One region of the Chryseobacterium sp. 2987 genome, then DNA from elsewhere that is predicted to be linked to it. Evidence: riboswitches for the same ligand, from Rfam matches in the RefSeq annotation. Region 1 holds a riboswitch; each other region holds the start of a gene.
The links. A riboswitch is a leader RNA that binds a small molecule or an ion and turns the genes downstream of it on or off. The one in region 1 is predicted to bind cobalamin.

Region 1 (8,267 bases):
AACGAGAGAAAAAATTCTTCAACTTCGTCCGATGGAAATTGACGAGGCGGAACTTTCATTGAAAAAAACGTCGGAATATCTTTCGAGTTTTGAAAGTTCAAATGCAATTCCGTTCGATGAATATGAAGATATTGAAAGTGAGCTGAAGCTCATGCTGATCGAGAATTATCGCCTGGAAAACAGTGCTTTCATCAAAATAAAAACCATCACGGAACAGATCGGAAAACTACAGAAGTTTTTCCCGACAATGCCCGAAACCTTCCCTAATTTAATGGAGGAAGCTTCTGTTCTGGAGTTCAGAAAAGAGATCATTGATAAGGTAGATAAGGTCTTTAACCGTTTTGGGGAAGTGAAAAGTGAAGCCTCTCCTATTTTAAAGGAACTGAGAACGGAAATCCAGCATGCTAAAAAAGCGATTCAGGAAAATTTCAACCGGGCCCTGTTCAATTACGGGCAGAGTGAATTTCTGGATGACATCCGCGAAAGTATTATTGAAGATCAAAGGGTTTTAGCAGTAAAGTCCGGATTTAAGAAAAGGGTTCCGGGAAGGGTTCTGGGAATTTCAAAAACGGGATCCATTACGTATATCCAGCCGGACAGTGTTGTGAAACATTATTTCAAGCTGCGCGAAAACGAAGAGGAAGAGAAAAAGGAAATTGACAAGATCCTTAGAAAACTTACTGCAGAACTGGCGGAATTCCAGCCTCAGCTCTGGAGATATCAGATGTATATTTTTGATCTTGACCTTACGAGAGCCAAAGCCAAGTTTGGTGAACTGGTGAACGGAATTCTTCCGAAGATTAACCGCCATAAAACGTTAAGGCTGAAAGATGCTTACCATCCTTTATTGTGGCTGAGAAATAAACAGGAAAAAAAGACGATCCATCCTCAGACCCTTGCCCTTACTGAACATAACCGAATCATCTGTATCTCAGGACCGAATGCCGGGGGGAAATCAATTACCCTGAAAACAGTGGGGCTGCTTCAGCTAATGATTCAGAGTGGTATTCTTGTTCCGGTACATCCGAGATCAGAAATGTTTTTCTTTGATAAGATCATGACGGATATCGGGGATAATCAATCCATCGAAAATCATCTGTCTACCTATTCTTCCAGACTGAAAAAGATGTCAGGAATCATTCGTGAAGCGGATGCAGAAACCCTGCTTCTTATTGATGAATTCGGAACAGGTTCGGATCCTGAATTGGGAGGAGCGCTGGCTGAAAGTTTCATGGAATATTTCTACGACAAGAAGAGTTTCGCTATTATTACCACGCACTATACGAATATCAAACTGGTGATTGAACAGCTTCCGAATGCTCAAAATGCTGCCATGCTTTTCAATGAAGAAACACTGGAACCGATGTATAAGCTGGAAGTGGGACAGGCAGGAAGCTCCTTTACTTTTGAAGTGGCAGAGAAGAACAGAATTCCAAGATTTATCATTCATGCTGCCAAGAAAAAGGTAGAGCATGATATCGTTAACCTGGATAAAACGATTGTAAAACTGCAGCAGGAAAAGTTTGAGGTTGAAAAACTGAAGTCTGATCTTGCTGAAAGAAAAGAATCTGTTGAAGATAAACGGGACAACCTTCAGAAGCTGAACGACCAGCTACAGCAGAAACTGTTCAATTTCCAGAAACTGTATGAAGAGGAACACCGCAAGCTTCAGTTTGGAAATAAGATTGAAACTTTCATCGACAGCTATACGAAAGGAAAATCCAGAAAAGACGTGGTGAAAGATTTCGTTAAATTGCTGGAACAGGAGAAATTCAGAAAGATTGGAGCAGATAAAGATGAATCAAAGCGTTTACAGGTTGTGAAAAGAAAGATCACCCAGCAGCTTAAAAAGGAAGAGGTTATCGAAAAGATTGCTGAAACTAATGAAAAGCTTGAGGAACAACGTAAAAGCGACCGTGCCATCTGGCTGAAAGTAGGACAGCGTGTACGAATCACTGGAAGTACCAGTGTAGGAACGATTGAGAAAATTTCCAGAAATAAAGTAATCGTAAACTACGGAACTTTTAAAACCACGATTGATTCAGAGGAACTGGAAAGAATTTAATGAGGAGAATCCTTGCCAAGATAAAGAACAGCACTGAATTTCAGTGCTGTTTTTATTTTTTAAACCATTAGGGTTCTGTTAAGAGTATGTGATAAATTCCTAAATTTGATTTTTTGTATTACATTCAAATCGTTGTTTAATTCACATTCTTTGTATTTTTCCTAAAGCAAAGATCATTTTTGAAACTGCTGATTTTAAGAGTTAAGATGAATTAAAGAAAAAATCATTTTTTTTATAAGCTAAAGATCTTAACGTGAAACCCGGCTTAATTCTAAAAACCTTAAAGAAATTTAAGGGTTAAAAATAAAATTCTTCAATTTAAACAAAATCTTATTTCTTTATAAATTTCAGGCGGGTTGTATGATCTTTGTCTTTTAATTGCAGGAAATAGACTCCTTTTGTAAGCCGGCTGATTGTAATTGTATTTCCTGAGACTTTCCCTTCAGCTGCTTTTTGTCCTGTTGCCGTATAAATTTCATATGATGCATTATCTGAAGACAATCCATCGATATTCAGAATGTCTGAAGCCGGGTTAGGATACATATTCAATTCATTTGACTTTACGTTTTCATTGACAGACAGTGAAGTATTGGTTAAATTTACTCCGTAATCTTCCACCTCTCCGTAAGTGAATGTTCCGCAAGCGTTTGAAGGCTGTGTCAGGCTGACCATCACTCTCATTGTTACTCCACATTGTGTAATTGCAGCCAAAGAAGGAACCGCAAATGAAGAAACGGCAGGAGTTGAAGAGTTAGCAGACTGTGTCATCACTTTTTCAGAGGCTTCAAAAACTCCATTGGCATTAAAATCTATCCAGGCTGTTACATTTACTGTACTTTGCGGAGCTGTCCAACCCAAGGCTACTGCAAGGGTATTGACAGGGCTTCCAACAGACAGCTGTACTCTTCTTGACGAATCATATCGGTAATCAGTATATTGGGAAGGTCCGGAAGAACTGTTCATCTGGGGCACTCCTCCGTAAGGAATGACTGTAACATTAGAGATATGCATAATACTTGAATCTGTAGATCCTGTGGAACAGTAATTAAGCCCTGTATAAAAAAATACAGAAGCTGAAAAAGGGGTATTTCCATCAGCAACCTGAACTTCGTAGGCCGTACAGGGGGTAAGAGAGGTAATCTGATAAGCAGCAGCTCCGGAAGTGACTACCGCCATTACCCATACAGAGTTACCTACAGGTCTGAATCTCACGTTATAACTGGTCGCGCCAGGTACCGGATCCCAGGTGACATCTGCTGAGGTTGCTCCGATATTAGATACCATAACATTAACAGGTGTTTTGAAGCTGTTTACGAAAATATCTTTTCCGGTAATTTTTGCGGCCTGAAGCAGCATTGTTCCTGTAGAAAGCAGGAGCATAAAAAGTAGTTTTTTTCTCATAGTCAATGGTTATTGAATTTTCACCTTAAAATTACACTAAAAAATCAAATATTTTTACATTTTTTAAAGCATGGGTCCTATATTATGGTTATATACAGACACTTTTCTTTGTATTTTTGAAATATGGATAAAAACATCAGGGTTCTCTGGATCTTTTATTACAAACTTCTGTTTCCGGCGGTATTATTTTCTCTGCTGGTTTGTTTTTTAAGTGGATTCAGCATTGGAAATTTCGGACTATGTTTTCTATTGATTCTTCCCCTGCTTCATTTTTTCATCTATGAAATAAGGTTAAAAGGTGAATATTTCTTTTATGCGAACTTTGGATTTTCAAGAATATTCCTCTGGGTCTTCACTTTATCATTAAGTTTAATTGTAAAAATGCTCTCAGGATTATGGTAAACAGGCTTCATGCAGACAGTATAACCCAATCTTTCGGCACCAAAAAAATTCTTCAGGATGTTTTTCTAAGCTGTGAAACCGGGAAAATCTCAGGAATTATCGGCCCGGCGGGCGGAGGAAAGTCTACGCTGCTCCAGATCATGTTCGGAACAATAAAAGGTGATACCCAGTTTATTAAATATAATGACACCATTCTCAAAACCCTGTCTGACCGGAAAAGCAGAATTGCTTACCTGCCTCAGCGTACTTTTTTCCTTCCGAAAAATATCAGGATAAAAAACTTAATTTCACTGTTCTGTAATGAAGAAAATAGGGAAAAACTTTATCATCTTAATATGATGAAACCCTTTTTAGAGGAGACAACCAGGGATCTTTCCGGGGGAGAAAAAAGAATCGTAGAAACACTACTTATCCTCTATTCTGAAGCTGATTTTATTTTGCTGGATGAACCTTTCAGCGGGATTTCTCCTAAATTCTGTGATGAAATGGAAAGAATCATCAAAAGGCAGTCAGCCTATAAAGGCATTATTATTTCTGATCACAATTATGAACCTCTATTCAGGATGGCTGATGATATTTACTTTCTCGCCCAAACCTATTTGAGAAAAATCAAAGATTTTGAAGAACTGAAACAATTTAATTATCTTCCGAAAAGTTTTTAATTTATATATTTGAGGGTCAAAAAAATTTCATCATGATTTCTGTAAACAAGGCATTGTATCTCTCCGCTTTCAGTATTTTTTCTTTAGCATTTGTTAAAGGGCAGAATAAAGTTCCTTTCGGTGTTGTAAAAGCTGAGGAAGGTTATGCCAATGTACGTGTACACAAAGAGGATTACAGAAAGATTGTAGATAAGATCCGTATGCGTAAAGGGGACGTGTTTGTTTATGTAAAACCGGCTCCGGGAGAAACGGAATGGATCTGGATTAAATATCCTGAAAAACAAGATGATGATAAACCTTTTGTAAGGTATGAAACCCTTGACAAAGAAGGAATGGTAAACAAAGGACGTATTTCTTTTGTTGATCAGCTTCCTGCTTTTACCCCTACCAAATCTAAAAACGGGAAATCTTTAATTTTCACAGACAACAGCAATCCTAAGATCCCTACCTCTCAAAGAACCAAAGTGGTGATTGATGTATATCCTTCCAACGCAAGCTATCGTAAGCAGGAAAAAGATGCTGACGGAAAAATTCTTACCATTGATAAAGTAAAGCCGTGGGGTATCAAAAATGAAATTCCAGAAGGAATGACTGAAATCAAATCAATCAGAGTACAGCAGCCGGGAAGAGGTTCTGTTTTTGTTCGTGAAGCGATTAAAAATATGTTCCAACCTACCATGGATTTCAACAATATTGGTGTAACCGCTCTTGATAACGACCATATCTATCTCTACATGATTAACGGATCCGGTGAAAACAGGTATACTACCCTCTGGACGATCAAGGAAGGAAGGGTAATGAGCCAGATCATTTATAATAATCCGGAATAATTGCTGTTTTTCTCTGTATTATCCTTATTTTTGCAACTGAAAAAGTTTTGTACTTATTCATCATAGAAACTGGTTCTGCTTTACGCAGATTAAAAGGGAACCGTGTGGAAATCACGGACTGTCGCGCAACTGTAAGTAACTGAATTTTTTATCAAAAGATCCACTGTGCAGGGCACGGGAAGGAGATAAAAGATGTTACAAGTCAGGAGACCTGCCTTTTCTTTAAACAAAAAACTTTCGCGATTTGAAGTTTATTGATCCGATGAATTGTTTCAGGAATTCCTATGATTCCTGTTATTGTTCTGTTGTTTTAATTTATTTCATCTCGCTTTAATTAATAATGAAATATGACTACAGAAGAAAGAATTGAAGCATCCGAAACCAGGATTTTTAAAGCGGTTTTCCCCAACACTACGAATCATTATGATACTCTTTTCGGAGGTACGGCCATGCAGCTGATGGATGAGGTAGCTTTTATTACGGCAACCCGTTTTGCCCGTAAAAGAGTGGTCACGGTAAGCAGCGACAAAATTGATTTTAAAAAGCCTATTCCTGCCGGTACGATTGTAGAACTGATCGGAAAAGTATCTTACGTCGGAAAGACCAGTATGAAGGTGAATGTAGAAATCTACACGGAACAGATGTATTCTTACGAAAGAGAAAGAGCAATTGTTGGTGATTTCACTTTTGTAGCGATCGATGAATTCAAGAAACCGATCCGTATTCTATAAAAGCATTCCATTGCCATAATTATTCAAGATAGGTATAGGACTCTTTGATGAGTTCTTCGGGGTACCCGTACATTTTCAAAATTCTTATGGCATTTGGTTTTTGATTGACTCCCTGGTTCAGCTGATAAGTAAACCTCAGTTTATCTTCCTGTATTTCTTCCGAAAAATAGTACAAGGCATAATTATTTTTTTCCAGGAAATGGGCTATTTCCAGATCATGGGTGGTAATGCAGATTAAGTTTCGCTCAGAGTTCATGGCTTTTAAAACAGCTTTACTTATGGCTATTCTTTCTTTGGTTCCCGTACCTTTAAAAATTTCATCAATCAGGATCAGATTAAAACCTTCTTTTTCATTAAAGAAATCTTTGATTCTTAATACTTCTTCCAGATAATAACTTTTGTTTTCATTAATGTCGTCTTTAATTGAAATTGAGGTTAAGATCTTCATGAAAGGAGCTTCATAAGCATCTGCAAAGCAAAATCCGAATAGCTGAGCCATCAGTGCATTAACAGCCAGGCTTCTCATAAAGGTTGTTTTACCGGACATATTTGATCCCGTAAGAACAATACCGGAATCTGAAATATGCAGATCATTTTTCACACAGTCATCAATCAGAGGATGATAAATTTTCTCTGCCTTTATTTCTTTCTTTTCACTGAAAACCGGTCTGCAAACCGTATATTGATGCTTAATTTCAGAGAGGGTTACAGCAGTATCGATTTTACCGATATATTCATAAATTTTCAGCAGATTGTCTTTGGAAGCATTCAGAATATTTACGTTCCTGCTGAATCCGAAAATCTCCAGATTGCAGGTGATCCTGGCAATTTCCAGTAATAACCAGAAAACGATCAGAAACTCATTTTTCGCCAATTGTTGTGCTGCATTTGCCGACCATATGACCCGCACTAATCTTTTGAGATCAATGGTCTTATATTCTTCCGCCAGAGCCTTTGTTTTGCTTATATTTTTCGCTACTATAATGGCAGTATATAATCTGGAAATAATCGCATTGTAATATTCCACATAGCTTTTATTGGCATAATGAAAATAAGCATTGACTAAAAACAAGGGAACAATAAATCCGAGAACAGGCTTCACAAAAATACCGCAGACCAGGATAATACAGAGTAAGGTGAGTGAAAGTTTTGCGTAATTAAGGTATTTCTGATTAATAAAAATTCTGTTTTCAATCAGATCAATGATTTCATAATCATGAAATTTATTCAGTTTTTCGAGTTCTTTCTCAATAATATCCGTTTTATTTTCACTGCAGTAGTCCATGTAATGGTCAAAGAAAGGATCTTTATTTTGAGGGATGATCCTCAGTTTGGAGTAAAAATACTGCCTCCCTATTTTGGATTTTGTCTGATCCAGTTTAAAAAAGAGGAAATCAAGATTTAAATCTTCAGCCGTTTCATCCGGAATATTCTGAAATACTCTATTATCATGGCTTTTAAACAGATAATATTTCCTTATAGAACTTAAATCAAAATCCATTTTTATTTTAATTAGACTTTAAAATAGTTGAATCGTTACAAGGGATTTCTTAAGTAGAAGAGATTATAAATTTTGAGGAAAAAGTTTCGGGCGGCCTCCGGCCGCCCGAAACTCTCTATTAAAATACAAAAAAACAACTGTCGTTATTTTTTGACTATTTTTTTAGTTGTGCTCAATCCGTCTTTAAAATTGATTCTCAGAAAGTAAATTCCGGAAGACAGGTTACTCACATCTATTTTATTGTCCATTAATCCTGAGTTGTTCATTCTTCTTCCGTTTAGATCTAATATATCCACAGAATTCACAGAACGTTTGCTTGTGATTGTAACAAAATCAGAAGCAGGATTAGGAGAAACTTCTGCATCTCCGATTGTTTTTACTTCTGCTACTCCTAAATTCTGACCAATCAGCGTAAGAATAGGCTTGTACTTTTTAGACTGTGCCTGGGTTGTGGAGGTAGAAGACGGTCCTGTATAGTTCATCGGAGGGTTGGCAGGATCAGGATTGTCATCATCATTCCTGTTGATGAGTGTCATATCCTCGGTATAATCGGCAGTCTGGTAGAAGGGATAATTTGATCCGTCATCTCCTGGCAGATTCTCATCCACCGTAATCACAAGATTATCTGTACCATTGTAGGAAAATGGGGTATCTAAAATAAGTGTAATTTCATTT
Region 2 (8,267 bases), on a different contig from region 1:
TCTTCTTTTATCAGATTCAAAACTATTTTCTTTTGGGTATCATCCAACCCTTTCATCATGTTCCCGATTTGTGAAAATAATAATGCCGGAAACAGAATTAATACAAGAAGAATTTTCATAATGATGTAATTAAAACCTCAGCAATACAATTAATGATGCTTATAAACATACGCAGCAATGATAATAACCAGATTAACGGCTGCCATGCTCATTAAGATGGTACCGTATTTTCTTTTCCGGTCAATAAAACTCAGACCTAGCGTAAAAAAGAACATCAGCAAAGTATATATTGCTGGATAGGTGTGAAAAGCTTCAGAAAATTCTCCCTGAAATACCAATGCGGCGGCTCTCTGGGCCCCACAGCCCAAACATTCAAACCCCAGATATTTTTTGATGGGACAGGTCAGCATAAAGTCTTCTATGTTCATATCATTTCCATAGTAATTAAAAAAATCTGCGTAATCTGCCCAATCAGCGAGCGTAAAAAATCTCTCGCTGATCTGCTGATTTTAATATATACCGAGCTTCTGTTGAAAAGTTTTCCATCGGTTTTTCATCTCCTATCAGGAAGAAATTTTTGCTCTGGAATATTGATGCGGAAAAAAACATTCTTCTTTCATTTCAAAAGCTCCCTGTACTGCGATGTAAGGGTTCCTCAAGATCTCCCTGGCTACAAATATGAGGTCTGCTTCTCCTTTCTGAAGAATTTCTTCAGCCTGATCCGGTGTGGTAATTAATCCGACAGCACCAGTTTTTACTTCAGCTTCATTTCTTACCTGGGAAGAAAACGGAACCTGATACCCGTTAAAAACAGAGATTTTCGCTCCATGGATATTTCCTCCGCTGGAAACATCAACAAGATCAACAGAATGTTCTTTTAACACTTTAGCCAATTGAACGCTGTCTTCAATATTCCAGCCATTTTCCGCGTATTCGGTTCCGGAAATCCTGACAAAAAGAGCCGTATTTGCGCCCAGTTCTTCATTCACAGCGTCTACGATGTCTACTAAAAACCGGATTCTGTTTTCAAAACTTCCGCCATATTCATCTGTTCTTATATTGGAAAGCGGTGACAGAAACTGATGGATCAGATATCCATGCGCTCCATGGATTTCTATGATATCAAAACCTGCTTTTACCGCTCTTTTGGTAGCCTCTTTAAAATTCTGTACCTGCTGTTTAACCTCATCAGTAGTCAGAACATGAGGAATTCTTTCTGAAGGATGATAAGGAATCGGGCTCGGAGCCAGCGTTTCCCAACCTTCTTCAAGAGAAATCTGCTGATTATTCCATGTTGAACCTTTTCTTCCTGCATGGGCCAGCTGGATTCCTATTTTACTTTCTGAATGGGTATGAACAAAATCAACGATCTTTTTAAGCTGGTCTGCCTGTTCATCATTCCATATTCCCATACATTTATTGGTGATCCTTCCCTGTGGCTCTACTCCGGTAGCTTCTACCATGAGCAGTCCTGTTCCGCCCTGCGCCCTGCTTCCGTAATGTACAAAATGAAAGTCATTGGCCAGTCCGTTTTCACAGGAATACATGCACATTGGTGACATCACCCAACGGTTTTTTACTTCAACGTTTCTGAATTTTATTGGTGTATAAAGCATTTTAATCTTTTGAATTTCAGGTTAATGATCTAATGAGCAAAAAATATTGCCCACCTGATTAAAAAGAACTAATTTTAGCCCCCCTTTTTTAGTCGTACAATATATGAAAAAAGACCTACAGATCAGTTACGAGTATTTTAAAAACAGCAGCGAACTGAGCGATATTGAAAAAAAATTATTCGAAAGAGCCAAGCAGGCCCGCGAAAATGCCTACGCACCTTACTCCCAGTTTCTGGTAGGCTGTTCCGTACTTCTTGAAAACGGAGAAATCTATTCGGGTAACAACCAGGAAAATGCAGCCTTCCCATCAGGATTGTGTGCAGAAAGAACAGCACTTTTCTGGGTAGCCGCCAATTTTCCGGATGTTAAAATAGAAAAGATTTTTGTAGTGGGCGGACCTAAGGAATTTCATGAGAAAAATCCTCCGATCCCACCATGTGGAGCCTGCCGTCAGAGTTTAATAGAATTTGAAACCAAACAGAACGAAAATATAGAACTTTATTTTTCAAGTATGAACGAGGAAGTTTTTAAAGTACATGCGATTAAAGATTTGCTTCCGTTTTATTTTGATTCATCGTTTTTGTAAAAGCTGATAAGAATTTCAAAATCTGGATGGAAGATCTGTTGTTTTTTGCCACGAATTCACTAATAAAATATCTGTGTCTGTGGTAATAAAACTTTTTTAACCACAAAAGATTTTACCGCTTTCATATGAAAGTTTAAAGCTTTACCTATAGAAATTCATTTAAATTCTTGGTGAAAAACCTGATCAATCCGAGAAAATTTCACGCTCGTAGATCATCTGGTTTTGCAGATTTTTAAAGTATCGCTTTTCAAAACCTTCATACATATTGTTCCCACAAATCTCACAGATGACGCAGATCTTTTTCTAGAAAATCTGTGCAATCTGTGGAAAATCTAATTTGTATTACTTCTTTTGATATTTTTTTGTCACGCAAAGCCTTATTCTGGATCTTTTTGATTTTAGGGAGCTAAGGATGGAATCAACTCCGTTGATTCGATGAAGTGGTGGATTAGCCTTCGGCTGTGTTAGCTCTTAAAATATTTGATTGTAAAACGGATGAAAATATTTGATTTTCTTACACCTTAAAACATGATAATAATTAAATTTATTACTATATTATATCAAACCAACAAAAAATTTACGTAATCTATGGGATCTGATAGAATTCTGCCTGTTTTCCCATTTATCGTTTCATCTTTCTGTCCTGTTGTCCAATACATTTAAAAACTTATCTTTGCAAAAATTTTGGTTTCCAGCATATTGGAAATAATAGGGAATTGGGTGAAAACCCCAAACTGTCCCCGCAACTGTAAATCGCAATGAGAGTTTCTGCAACAAACCACTGTTTATACGGGAAGGTGCAGAACGCGAAAGTCAGGAGACCTGCCAGAATACTAACTAAAAACAGATTACTTTCGGAGGAAAAGTGAAATTAGTATGGATATAAAAAGATCTTTATTACTGCTTTGTTCGTCATATGGCAGCTTTCTTTTAGGACAGGAGAAGGCCATTGATACCATTTATGTATTTGACAACCAGATGAGCAAAGTTAAACTGTTTCATCACGTCAATACGATTACTCCAAAAGATATTGAGAAGAATTCCACTAGTCTTTCTGAGCTTTTACGGTTCCAGTCACAGATTTATATGAAGGAGAATGGCCGTGGTGCTGTTTCTTCACCGTCTTTTCGGGGAACGAGTGCCGGCCACACAGCTTTTGTATGGAACGGAATCAACATCAACTCTGTTTTTTTAGGACAAGGGGATGTGAATAATATTCCGCTTTATGGCTATGACCAGCTTGAAGTGAAAGCAGGAGGAGGAAGTGTACAGTATGGAAGTTCTGCCATTGGCGGCAGTATCCATCTTAATAATAATCTGGAATTCAACAGAGGATTTGGGGCTTCCTTATATTCGGAGGCTGCTTCTTTCGGGACTTATAATAATTTTGTCAAAGCTTCTTACAGCAATGAAAAATTCAGTTTCAAAGCATCGGGCAGCTATGTGATCAGTGAAAATGATTATAAGGTTCCAGAATTTGTAACAGGAAGTTCTCCCTATAATAATCTCAACGGAAAATATTACAATACGGCCTTTAATATTGGGGCTTCCTATAAGATTGCGGACCATCAGACCATTTCATGGCAGAACCAGATCTTCGATGCGTCCCAGCACTACCCTATTTTTGAACCTAACGGAAATAAGACCAAATACAACGCTCAGACTTTAAGAAGTCTTATCTCCTGGGATATTAATACAACGAATCTTTCCAATAGTTTAAAGGCTGCTTATACGGAGGATAATTTCCAGTATTTCGGGGATATTACCCGTCCGAAAACGAGCGGAGCCGAAGGAAAAAATTATATATTCAAGAACGATTTCAATTATTTTATCACTCCAAAGATCAATATCAATGCGATTGGGGAATTCCAGATCAATAAAGGGGAAGGTTATGAATCGGGATTGGATAAGGTCAGTCGAAATGTGGGATCTATAGCAGGTATTATCAGGTATTTTACAACAAAGGATCTCCGTTTTGAAGCCGGTGTAAAGCAGAATTTCATTGAGGATATTTCTTCTCCGCTTCTGTATTCCTTTTCAGGAAAATGGAATGCTTTGAAATGGTATCATGCCGGGATAAGTGTTTCCAAAAACTTCAGATTCCCATCATTTAATGATCTTTACTGGCAGCCCGGCGGAAACCGTGATTTAAAACCGGAAACTTCCATCAACCTCGATATGAACCATGAGTTCCTCTTTGGTAATTTTAAAGTTACTTTAAGTCCTTATTACATGGATATTAAGGATTATATCAACTGGCTTCCGACTCCTTACGGATACTGGGGAGCTTTCAATACCTACAAAGTTGAATCTTATGGTCTGGAAACACAGGCTTCATTTCATAAAAACTGGGGCAAGCACGGGCTAAGACTGAATGCAGGATATACCTATTCTAAATCGGTGAATAAAGAAACCCAGAAACAGATGATGTATGTTCCTTTACACAAAGCTAACGGAACAGCGGAATATCAATATGATTTCTTTAAAGTGTATGTTCAGGGGCTTTTCAACGGCCTTACCTACACGAGTACGGATGAAAGCAAAGCAACGTCGCTTGATCCTTATTTTATCATAAATACAGGAGTTTCTGCAACCTTCCTGAAAAAATATACTCTAGGGGTTAAAGTTAATAATCTTACCGATACTGTGTACCAGACGGTATACTATTATCCTATGCCTAAGAGAAACTACAGTATTTACGCAACCATTAATTTTTAAAACTGAAAATATTATGAAACTACACAAACTTTTATCCCTCTTTTTTGCTTTTACCCTGCTTTTGGGTATCTCTTCCTGTAGCAGTGACAATGATGAGCCTGAAGCATTCTACGGAAACGGCTTTCTGATTGCTAATGAAGGTAAATTTCAGTCTCCTACAGCAGAAGTAACGTTTTTAAGTGCAGACCTTAGTACTCAAAAGGACAATATTTTCTCTTCCAGTAATGGAGTAAAGCTTGGTGATGTTCTTCAGAGCATTACTTTCAATGGTGACAACGCTTATCTTTTGTTAAATAACTCCAACAGAATACAAATAGTTAACCGGGGGAGTTTTAAAGCAAAAGGTGAAATTACCACAGAACTTGTTGCCCCTCGTTATATGGCTTTTGCCAATAACAGTATTTATGTAACCAATGATAAGTTCGGAGGTGATAAATATGTAAGTGTTTATAGGATATCAGACCACGCTTTCATCAAAAAAATCCCTGTTACTGCGGGTGCTGCTGAAAGAATTGTAGAGGCTGGGAATAAGATTTTTGTACAAAATGCTTCGTACGGATACGGAAATAAGATCACTTATATCAATACTTTCACGAATGAAGTTCAGGATGTTATTGAACTTCCTAACGGAAATATCACTAAAATGATTGCCAACGACCAAAACGTTTATGCTGTTGCTGCAGGTACTACAGATTCTTATATCTATCAGATCTCCAATACAGGATCTGTAACGAAGACTACCACTTTAACAGGTATTGCAGACGCAAAGAACCTTGAGATCTCAAATGGTAAGTTTTATTTCAGCTCCGGAACTAAAGTTTATACCATGGATATGGCAGCTACCACAGCTCCTACTTCACCATTGTTTACTGTTGCCAGCAGTGTTGATCCTTATTCTGATCTTTACGGATTCAGTGTAATCAATGATAAGATTTTCACTTCTGACTCCAACGGGTTTACGGCGGGTAGTAAAATCGTTATTTACTCTGCTACTTCAGGAACAATTATCAAGACACTGACTGGTGGGTTAGGTTCTAACGCACTATATTGGAACTAAGAAAATAATACTTCGGTATTACTATAAATTTTATTTTTTTTCATCATTTGTGTTTTTTTTCCGGCCGCTTCTTCGAAGCGGCCGGATTTTTTATCTTCTGGCTTTAAAATACTCTGCAAAGGAATCACAACCGCTTATCATATCGGAATAGTAATCACCATAATTATGGGCCAGATCCTGATAATATTTATTTTTCTGAAGTCTTTCCTCTTCATATCCTTCAGGAGCGTAAAAATAGTCTACGGCTTCCTCCTGTTTAAAATCCAGTTTATAGTTTTCACATCGGCCCTGCATCCTCAGGCAGAGTGCTTTGAACTTTTCTGTTTTAGCCTGTTCCAATGCTTTTCCGTAATAAAATTTGGCCAGATTTGCGGTATTGAACTCTTCATTATCTTCACGAACGGAAATGTTTCCTGATGAACTCAGGCTGTACCTTGTCATCATCCAGGCATTTCCGTATTGTGACATATTATAATAGCAGTTGGCGATTAAAAAGTAATAGTAATCACGGTCTTTTTCATTGATATTTTCTGCTTTGCCTATATATTCTATCAGCTTTTTGGTAATACTGATTTTATTAAGTCTGAATTTTTCTTTTTTATCAATAAAATCCGGGGTGTATTTTAGTTCATAGAAAGGATTTTTGGCAAATATTTTACCGGCCTCCTTATTATCTTCTTTTTCTCTTTCCCAGAGCGCAAACTGTCCGTCAAAATAATCCTCACCTAATTTCTGGAAAACAGTGAGGGCAGGCTGAAGTTGATTTTCTCTAATGTATTTGGTTCCCAGCAGATCATAAAGCTCATTCATCTGGGTTTGTTTTAAAGGATGATATTCCCGGTAAAAGGGATCTTCACTTTTATTGAGTGTTTCTGCTTTGCTGAGAAAACTCTTCAACTCTCCGGAGGTATACACCGCATCAAAGTAATCAAAATAATCTGCGTAATAATCTGTAAAGGTCTTTTTGGTATTTTTGAGAGATTTATAGAAAACAGAAAAATAGTCATTCTGATGGCTGGTGTCCAATGAAACGTATAAAAAGGCAGCATCATCGGTATTTCCCAGATATTCCAGTTCTCGGCCCAAAGCAAAAATAAAATATTTGTTGTGCTTATTTCTAAGCAGGATCTTTTTTGTTTTTTCAGGGATTATAGCTTTTCCGGGCTCCTGCCAGGCAAAAAGGTTAAGGGTTTTGATCAGTTCCAGATTTCCCCATATTTCACTGTTTACCGGAAGGATTTTTTCAAGTCCCGCAATTTCATTAAGGCTGCCTGAGTAATCCCGGGTCATAAGCATGAGTTCAGCTTTTACAAATTTCCAGAATTCCGGGTTTTCTACTTTGGAAAGGTCTGCAGCGTTGATAAACTCCAGGACTTTTCCGGCATATTCACGATCTGTTTCAGTTCTCTTTAAGATCCTTTGTATAGATTGACTTTCAGGATCATTATCGCTGGTAAAGTAATTTTGTCTTATAGCCGGCTCAAACAGGGAGTAATAAGGGGTATAAATCCAGTCTTCCAATTTGCTGGTTTCTCTTAGAAGCAGAAAACTCAGTCCTTCAGCTCCGGCGTCTACAGCATACATTTTTTTCAGGTTCTCCAGATTTTTTTCCGGATTGTAAATTCCATACATGAGAAGAACTGCAGATTTTTCAGCATTATTTTTTGCATATTTCAGGGTTTCTTCCTGAGAAAGTTTGGAAATAAAAAGCTGCCATGCCACGAAACGTTTTGCAGGAGACAGCGCAAACACTTTTGCGAGATAAAGGTTCTTTAATCCCGGATTGTCTTCTGAGACTGCTTTAAAGTAAAGAGCCCAGACATCAATAACCGTATCTGTTTTATCTACAGAGAAATATTGATCGTAAATTTGATTAAGGGTTTTCATTTCTCCCTGATAAAATGAGAGTCTTACAGCCAGGAAAGCATATCTCTTCCTGATTTCCATATTCCGGCTGCTTTTGGCAAAGGACACCGCTTTTTGAATCAGATCTTTTCTCTTGATATTGGCTGTTTTATCATTCCTTTCCCAAGGATCATCCTGCCAGGTATTGAAATATTCACAGTTTTTTGCGAACTTTAGATAATTCAGGGCTTCCGTATCTTTCTGGGTGTAAAGGTATTTCAGAAAAGTATTCTTCCTGTCCGGACGGATATCAGAATAGCTGTAATTATTAAGAACGTCTTCTATATCTTCCAGAGAAGCTTTATTTCCGCAGTATTTCCTCCACAATTCTTCGTTATCACGAGTGTCTGCTCCTACTTCAGGTTCTGCTGTAAAACCTAACGCC
Region 3 (8,267 bases), on a different contig from region 1:
TGATTCTACAGAAGATGAACGCTTAAAATTTGCTGAATTTGCTAAAACTCTGATCAAAGCTGATAATAAGGTAACCGATGAAGAGCATACGTTCTACAAACTTCTGAAAAACCTGTGGAATATCGCATAGACTGACTCCAGAAACCAAAGTATATCATGAAAAAATTTTATTTAGCATTAATCGCAATAAGTTCGTCTATGCAGGCTCAGAAATTCCCTGTCCTTAAGGCACCCGTTGCCGAAAAACAGGAACATATCCGGGAAATTCACGGTGACAAGGTCAATGACCCTTATTACTGGATGATCGATTACTTCAAGAAAGGAAAAGATTCCACCAAGGTCGTTGACTACCTGAAGGCAGAAAACACCTATTGGGAAGGGATGATGAAAGATACAGAGCCTTTCAGGGAACAGCTTTTCCAGGAAATGAAGGCCAGAATCAAGGAGAAAGATGAATCTGTACCGGTTTTCAGAAACGGATATTATTATTATACGCGCACGGAAGCAGGAAAACAATACTACAAATACTGTAGAAAAAAAGGCAGTCTCAGTGCTCCGGAAGAAGTTGTTCTGGACGTAGATCAGCTTGCAGAAGGACATTCTTATTTTGCAGCAGCAGGGTTTAGCATCAGCCCGGATAATACCAAGCTGCTTTACGGAGTGGATGATGTTTCCAGAAGGCAGTATAAATTGTTTTTAAAGGATCTTACTACAGGAAAAACGACAGATCTCGGCATTAAAAATACCGGAGGTTCTGCTGAATGGGGGAACGATAACAAAACCATTTTCTATTCCGCAAATAACCCTGTTACCCTTCTATCCGAAAAGATCAAAAGACATACTTTGGGAACAGATCCCGGCAAAGATGTAACGGTTTATGAAGAAAAAGACAAAACCAATTTCATCTCTGTCTATAAGTCTAAAAACCAGAAATATATTCTGATTCATTCCGGAGCGACAACGTCTTCTGAAACCAGGTATCTTGATGCCGATAAACCGGACGGAACTTTCAAAGTTTTCCAGCCAAGGATGAAAAATGTTCTGTATACAGTTACACCTTTGGAGGATAAATTCCTGATCAGAACGAACAAAGACGCCCTTAATTTCAAGATCGCCGAAACTCCTTTAGACAAAACCGGAGCCGAGAACTGGAAAGATTTTATTCCTCACAGAAATGATGTTCTGATGCAGGGAGTAAGTGCTTTTAAAAACTATCTTGTTTTCAGTGAAAGACAGAACGGTCTTACCCAGCTTATTATTTTCGACAGAAAGACAGGTAAAAAAGAACCGTTGAAGTTTGACGAGCCTGTTTACACCGCTTCAGCAGCTGAAAACCCGGAATATAATACAGATAATTTCCGTTTTGGATATACTTCCATGATTACTCCTTCTTCCCAGTTTGAACAGGATTTGAAGACAGGAAAGAGAACCCTTCTGAAGCAGCAGGAAGTTTTAGGCGGCTATAATAAAGAGAATTATACTACAGAAAGACTTTTTGCAACGGCAAAAGACGGAACTAAAATCCCGATTTCCATTGTTTATAAAAAAGGATATAAAAAAGACGGAAACAGTCCGCTACTGCTTTATGCTTACGGTTCTTACGGAAGTTCCATGGATGCCTCTTTCAGCAGTACAAGATTAAGTCTTTTAAACAGAGGTTTTGCTTTTGCTATTGCTCACATCCGCGGAGGTCAGGAAATGGGAAGACAATGGTATGAAGACGGAAAAATGATGAAAAAGAAAAATACATTTACCGATTTCATTGATGCCGGAGAATATTTAGTAAAAGAAAAATATACATCCCCTAAACACCTGTATGCCCAGGGCGGAAGTGCCGGAGGTTTGCTGATGGGAGCTATCGCCAATATGAAACCGGAACTATGGAATGGAGTGATTTCACAGGTTCCGTTTGTAGATGTCATCAACACAATGCTTGACGAAAGTATTCCGCTTACCACCAATGAATATGACGAATGGGGGAATCCTAACAACAAAGATGCTTATTTCTATATGAAATCCTACTCTCCGTACGAAAATATAGAAAAGAAAAAGTACCCTAACCTTCTGGTAACAACAGGGCTTCACGATTCGCAGGTACAGTATTTTGAGCCAGCCAAATGGGTAGCCAAACTGAGAGATATGAAAACGGATAAAAACGTACTGATGTTGAAAACCGACATGAAATATGGCCATGGCGGAGCTTCAGGAAGGTTTGATTATCTGAAGGATCTCGCCTTGGTGTATGCGTTTATGTTTAAACTGGAAGGAATTAATAAATAAGAAAACTCCCACAGATTTTGCAGAATTATTGTGGGAAAAATATAAGAGTAAATAAATCAATATATAAAACTATGAGAAGAAAAATAGTTGCAGGAAACTGGAAAATGAACAAAAATGTAATTGATGCACAACAGTTGATGATTCAATTACTGAGCTATAAAAACAACAATGCCACTAATTGTGAAATATGGATCGCTCCGCCTTCTTTATATCTGATGATGGCCAAAGATGTCTTTGAAAAGGATGAGATCGGAGTATTTTCCCAGGATATGAGTGCGCATGAAAGCGGAGCTTATACAGGAGAGGTTTCTGCAGATATGTTAGAGTCTATTGATGCCACCGGATCTTTAATCGGACATTCTGAGAGAAGACAATACCACGGTGAAACCGATGCACAGTGCAACAAAAAGGTAAAGCTAGCTCTTGATAAGGGTCTTATTCCTGTTTACTGTAACGGAGAAACATTGGAGCAGAGAAAAGCAGGCCAACACTTTGATGTGGTAAAAAGCCAGACTGAAGAAGCCCTTTTCACACTTTCTGCTGACGAGATCAAAAAAGTAGTCATTGCTTACGAGCCGGTTTGGGCAATCGGAACCGGGGAAACAGCTACTCCGGAACAGGCTCAGGAAATCCATGCACACATCAGAGGGATCATTGCAGCAAAATACGGTCAGGAAGTTGCTGATGAGGTTTCTATCCTTTACGGAGGTTCTGTAAAACCGGATAATGCTAAAGAAATTTTCTCACAGCCGGACATTGATGGTGGGCTGATTGGAGGAGCAGCTTTAAAATTAGAGGATTTCTCTAAGATTATTGAGGGTTTTAATTAATATTGAAAAATAGGTTTGGGTTAAAGCCAATGGTTTTTTTAATAGCGTGAAGAGGATAAAGCCCTTTTCTATTGAATTGATTTATGATTAACCAGATCAAATGGTGTAAAAACAGCAGATAATATCTGTGAAATTTGTGGGATCTGCGGGGAAATAATTATAATATCATTTCTATTGAACTACACCCAATATACAACAACAAAAACGGCGGAATCTTCGATTCCGCCGTTTTCTTTTAAAAAAATCTAATTATTGAATATCGACTATATACATCGTTCCTTTGTCTACTTTCCCGGTTTTAGGAAGAATTTTGGCTTTTGGGTTTCCGTTTCCGTCATCTAGGATTCCGAAATCATCATCATTGAAAACAGCAAGTTTATTATTTCCCAGATAAACAATCCCTTCAAACTTATCATGTTCATAGCCTAGTTTGGCAACCAAGTCTACGGCTAGTGTTTTGGTTACGGGCTTTATTCCTGCGATGGTAATTTCATTCCATGTGCTTTGTTCCAGCGTTTTGTTGTTGATCTTCATTCCATCTACAGCAGCAACATCAGATCCGGTTACATCAGAAGCATCTGAGAGACTGATCCTGTATACTTTCTTCACACCGCCCTGCGAACCAAAGTTTCCGTCTCTTTCGATGACAAGAAATTCCGTGTTACTGATCGCTGTTATGTCACAGACAGAATCCGAAGTTCCTCCGTCCTGTTTATATAAAAACTGTTTTGTTTTCCCTGTGGCAATATCGAAAGTTACAATTCTGGTTAAAGTGGTATTGGTAGCCAGGGCTTTTGTAGGAACATACATCGTTGATTGAATGGTTCCTACCAGTGTTTTCCCGTCCGGAGTAATACAAAGTCCTTCCATTCCTCTATTTGCTCTCCTTTTGGCTAAAACAGCTGGCAGTTTTCTCGGTCCCGTATTAACGCCTATTGGGCTTATCCTTTCCATTTCCACTCCTTCTGCACTGTAATGGACAATATGCGGTCCATATTCATCAGAAACCCAGAAAGTACCGTCCGCAGCAGCTACAATACTCTCACTGTCCAGACCGTAATTATCCGTTCCTAAAACATTTCCGTTTACATCGTAAGCGGTCTCGCCTGTATTTCCCATCCCCGCAGGATTTGGAAGCCCAGTGATCGGTTGACCGGAAGGATTTTTCAGTTTAATGTATTTAATGACCTCGATATTTCCATCAGCATTGATCTTAAAATGCATAATGGTTGGAGTGAAATCCGGAGCCGGAAATTTTTTCCCGTTCAGATAATCAGTATTGGGACCACGGTCTGTGATAAGATAGAACTCACCTTTTCTGCTTGGATGGGCTGCTGCACCCGAACCAAAACCTCCGTTAATCACATCTACCCCATTTATGGTAGCCAGTTTGGAAAAAGGAAATTCCTGAGGAAGTTTAGAATAATTAATATCCTGGCTGCTTACATTGTCATCATCTTTACATGATGCCATAGCAATAAGCGCCAAAGCAGAGATCAGCAGTTTTTTCATGTTTACTTTTATGGCAGCGAAAATAGACAACAATTGTAAACTGATCTTGAATACAAGAATAAATATACTTTAACAATAAAGCTCCTAAGGTTAATTTATTTTAAACAGAAAAAATATCAGAATAAAATCCAAACTCACCAATTCTTTATTAAATCTAAAAATCATCATCCCAAACATCCTTAAACTATCAAACAAAGTGTAAAAATTCAAAATAATTCACAAAACGACATCAAAAATATACACCCTATATTTGTAACGGTTTAAGGCTGAACCATTGTTCATTAAAAGGGAACCAAGTGAGAAGAATATTCAATTCTTGGGCTGTACCCGCAACTGTAAGCTGTTTAAACAGGAGTACACTGTGCCACTGGATCAAAATCCGGGAAGGCGTATTTCTGATGCAAGCCAGGAGACCTGCCTTACCCCATATTCATCAGAGACAGAGTATTTGAAGTCATTCATTTCTTTTTTCTGAGGGAAAGTTTCGGGAATAAAACTTTTAATTTAATTATATCATGAAAAAAATCTACTTTTTTTTCCTGCTGCTTTGTATGCAGCTCCTGTCGGCCCAGTTTACCGAAAACGACATTAAATTCTGGGTAGGAACCGGTTCTAAAAAAGCCTATTTCATTGCTGACTTCAATGATGATGACAATCCTTCCTCCTATGCCTGGGGATACCGTTTTGACTCGGATGATCTTACCATGGAAGACCTCATCGGAGCTATTGCAGCTGCAGAACCTAAAATAGAAGTGGAGATTCCGTCCGGATTCCTTTACAGCCTGAATTATAACCATCACGTACCAAGTCCGGATGATTACTGGTCTACATGGTCAGGGCCTTCTGCTGAAAATATGACGCTTAATAACGGCGTGAACGGAGATCCGCTCGTCAACGGTAAATGGTACGGGGCCTCTTTTGGATATGGGTTTACCGATAATACACCTCCACTCTCCCATCCATCCCCTCCTGTTGCCGCTTACAATTCTGCCTGGTATACTACCTCACAGATCACCAACTGGATCGGAACAGGAAGCAATTCAAGCCTTGTGATTATTGATTTTGGTACCAACAATTCAAATGGTTCTGCCCATTCTTTTGTTTTCGGAATCAAATACAACGGAAGCATTACTGCTGAACAGGCTCTTCAACAAATTCAGGCTCACGCTTCCTATTTCAATTTCACTTCAAATGGAGGGCAGATCGCCTCTTTATCTTTAAACAATCATTCAGGAATACCTTCAGGAACAAATACCTGGAAGCTTTTCAAAGGAAAAGATCTTTCAGCATGGAGAAGCCAGACTTCTTTGTCACCAACTCAACTGAACAATAATGAATGGCTGGGTTTAAGCTTTGGACAAAGATTACCGTTTACCCCTACCGAAGCATCACAGGAAGTTTTAGGTGTTTCTGATGCTCAGAAGAAGGCATTCAGAATTTATCCGAATCCGGCAAGTGATTTTATTCAGATAGAAACAGCAGATGATATAAAAGAAATCAATATTTATTCGGTTTCCGGACAGAAAGTTCTTACTTCGAAAGCTTCAAAAATTGATATTCAGTCTATGCAATCCGGTGTTTATTTGATGGAGATTAAAACTTCAAAAAATACTACGGTTCATAAGCTTATCAAAAAATAACGTGAGTGCGCTTAACAAAAACCTAACAGGTCTCGGAGACCTGTTAGGTTTAGAAAACAGCACAAAACAACAAAATTCAACGATATAAAACAAAAAAACGCACCGATGGGTGCGTTTTCATTTATCCTTTAAGGGAAAATTATTTTTTCTCTGTAGATCTCTGTAAAACCTCATCTACCATTCCGTAGCCTTTAGCTTCTTCAGAAGTCATCCAGTAATCTCTGTCAGAAGATTTCTCTACCCATTCGTAAGTTTGTCCTGAGTGGTGACCGATAATTTCATAAAGCTCCTGCTTTAATTTCAACATTTCTCTAAGGTTGATTTCCATATCAGAAGCTACTCCCTGTGCACCTCCTGAAGGCTGGTGAATCATTACTCTTGAGTGCTTAAGCGCAGAACGCTTACCTTTCTCTCCGGCAACCAGAAGAACAGCTCCCATAGAAGCAGCCATTCCGGTACAGATTGTTGCTACATCCGGCTTGATGATCTGCATGGTATCGTAGATTCCTAACCCTGCATAAACGCTTCCGCCCGGCGAGTTGATATAGATCTGAATATCTTTTGAAGGATCTGCACTTTCCAGGAATAAAAGCTGTGCTGTCACGATGTTGGCCACCTGGTCATCAATCCCTGTTCCCAGGAAAATAATTCTGTCCATCATCAGACGTGAAAAAACGTCCATCTGTGCAACGTTTAATCTTCTTTCTTCCATAATATATGGCGTAAGATTGGTTGGACCATACATTCCCATATACTGATCGGTAACCAGACCGTTATTTCCTAAATGTTTTACAGAGAAATCTCTGAATTCTTTTTTAATGTCCATATTTCTATTATGTATTATTATACTATTTTTTCAAAGTTTAAATTACAACTTTTATTCCTAAAAATTTATAGGACTTTTTGTCACAGAATGCCAGTTGTATATTCTATAATCTGCTGCTCCTATTATTTTCTGCGGTTTCCGTAAATTCCTTTGATCGGAGAATATTCTATGATTTCACTTAACTTCATTGAAGCCTGTTTCAGTAAAGTAATTTTTTTGATGAGTTCAAAATATTTTGTTTCATCTGTACTGCTGAAATGATCAAGTTCATTAGCCGTTTCTTTTATTAAATAATCAATGTACCTGTATTTGTGAAGCAGGATATCACCTCTTACCTGATCAGCAATTTTGTCGCCGTAATTGGGAGGATAAATATTTCTGGAAGCCCAGTTTTCAAGATCATCAAGAGGCATCAGGGCATCTACAACTTTAGAGGTGATTTCTTCATCCATAAAAGAAACAAAAAAGTTTCCGCTTCTCAGCTCGTCTTTCTGAATGCCTTCCCTCACCTGATTAATGATGATCTCATTGCCTTTTACCAGAAATTCGTAGTGTTCATCTTCGAAATGATGAAGAATTTCTTCAATCACTGTGATCTGATATTCTTCGTTTTTTTCGTCTTTCCTTTTTAAAACAATATCACCAAACATCAGCATATGATCCACCAGTTTATTTTCCATAAACAAAACATCAAAAAGGAAAGGATCACCTCTTTCTTCATCCAGAGGTACAATCTCCATTTTGGGAACCACCTTTTCTTTCTGTTGCTGAACATGTTGGTTCTGATTCTGGGAAATCTGTTTCTGCACATCCAATTCGTTGAACAAACTTTGCTCAGATAATCCGAATTTATTGGAAACCTCTTTCAGATAGACCTCTCTTTTCAGCGCATTCTGTACAAAGGAAACTGATTTTACGATGTTCCGGATGGCTTCGGCTTTTTTGATGGGATCATTTCCGGCATCTTTCAGCAGGATCTCAGCTTTGAAATCGATGAAATCCATCGCTTCGTTTTCAATGAACTTTTCTACATAATCCTGCGGATGCTTTCTGGCAAAAGAATCGGGATCATCTCCTTCCGGAAACAAAAGTACCCTGATGTTCATTCCTTCTGTCAGAAGCATATCAATACTTCGGAAACTGGCTTTAATCCCGGCATTATCCCCATCAAAGAGGATC

Region 2: another riboswitch for cobalamin. It lies ahead of J2Y40_RS00160 (TonB-dependent receptor domain-containing protein); the one in region 1 lies ahead of J2Y40_RS07115 (acyl-CoA thioesterase).
Region 3: another riboswitch for cobalamin. It lies ahead of J2Y40_RS00880 (T9SS type A sorting domain-containing protein); the one in region 1 lies ahead of J2Y40_RS07115 (acyl-CoA thioesterase).

The regions. Positions count from the first base shown of each region.
Region 1 covers NZ_JAVDUN010000002.1:459,827-468,093, forward strand. Annotated here, with positions in the region: gene J2Y40_RS07095 (endonuclease MutS2) at 1-2,065, shown strand, start outside; gene J2Y40_RS07100 (GEVED domain-containing protein) at 2,396-3,466, opposite strand; gene J2Y40_RS07105 (ATP-binding cassette domain-containing protein) at 3,862-4,530, shown strand; gene J2Y40_RS07110 (hypothetical protein) at 4,563-5,360, shown strand; cobalamin riboswitch at 5,414-5,594, shown strand; gene J2Y40_RS07115 (acyl-CoA thioesterase) at 5,708-6,091, shown strand; gene J2Y40_RS07120 (MutS-related protein) at 6,111-7,592, opposite strand; gene J2Y40_RS07125 (T9SS type A sorting domain-containing protein) at 7,736-8,267, opposite strand, start outside.
Region 2 covers NZ_JAVDUN010000001.1:24,808-33,074, reverse strand. Annotated here, with positions in the region: gene J2Y40_RS00180 (tetratricopeptide repeat protein) at 1-119, opposite strand, end outside; gene J2Y40_RS00175 (DUF2752 domain-containing protein) at 150-428, opposite strand; gene namA (NADPH dehydrogenase NamA) at 564-1,616, opposite strand; gene cdd (cytidine deaminase) at 1,720-2,202, shown strand; cobalamin riboswitch at 2,871-3,047, shown strand; gene J2Y40_RS00160 (TonB-dependent receptor domain-containing protein) at 3,079-4,920, shown strand; gene J2Y40_RS00155 (YncE family protein) at 4,934-5,977, shown strand; gene J2Y40_RS00150 (hypothetical protein) at 6,068-8,267, opposite strand, start outside.
Region 3 covers NZ_JAVDUN010000001.1:173,083-181,349, reverse strand. Annotated here, with positions in the region: gene J2Y40_RS00900 (TerB family tellurite resistance protein) at 1-130, shown strand, start outside; gene J2Y40_RS00895 (S9 family peptidase) at 157-2,280, shown strand; gene tpiA (triose-phosphate isomerase) at 2,352-3,110, shown strand; gene J2Y40_RS00885 (esterase-like activity of phytase family protein) at 3,360-4,622, opposite strand; cobalamin riboswitch at 4,869-5,059, shown strand; gene J2Y40_RS00880 (T9SS type A sorting domain-containing protein) at 5,138-6,262, shown strand; gene clpP (ATP-dependent Clp endopeptidase proteolytic subunit ClpP) at 6,402-7,088, opposite strand; gene dnaG (DNA primase) at 7,211-8,267, opposite strand, start outside.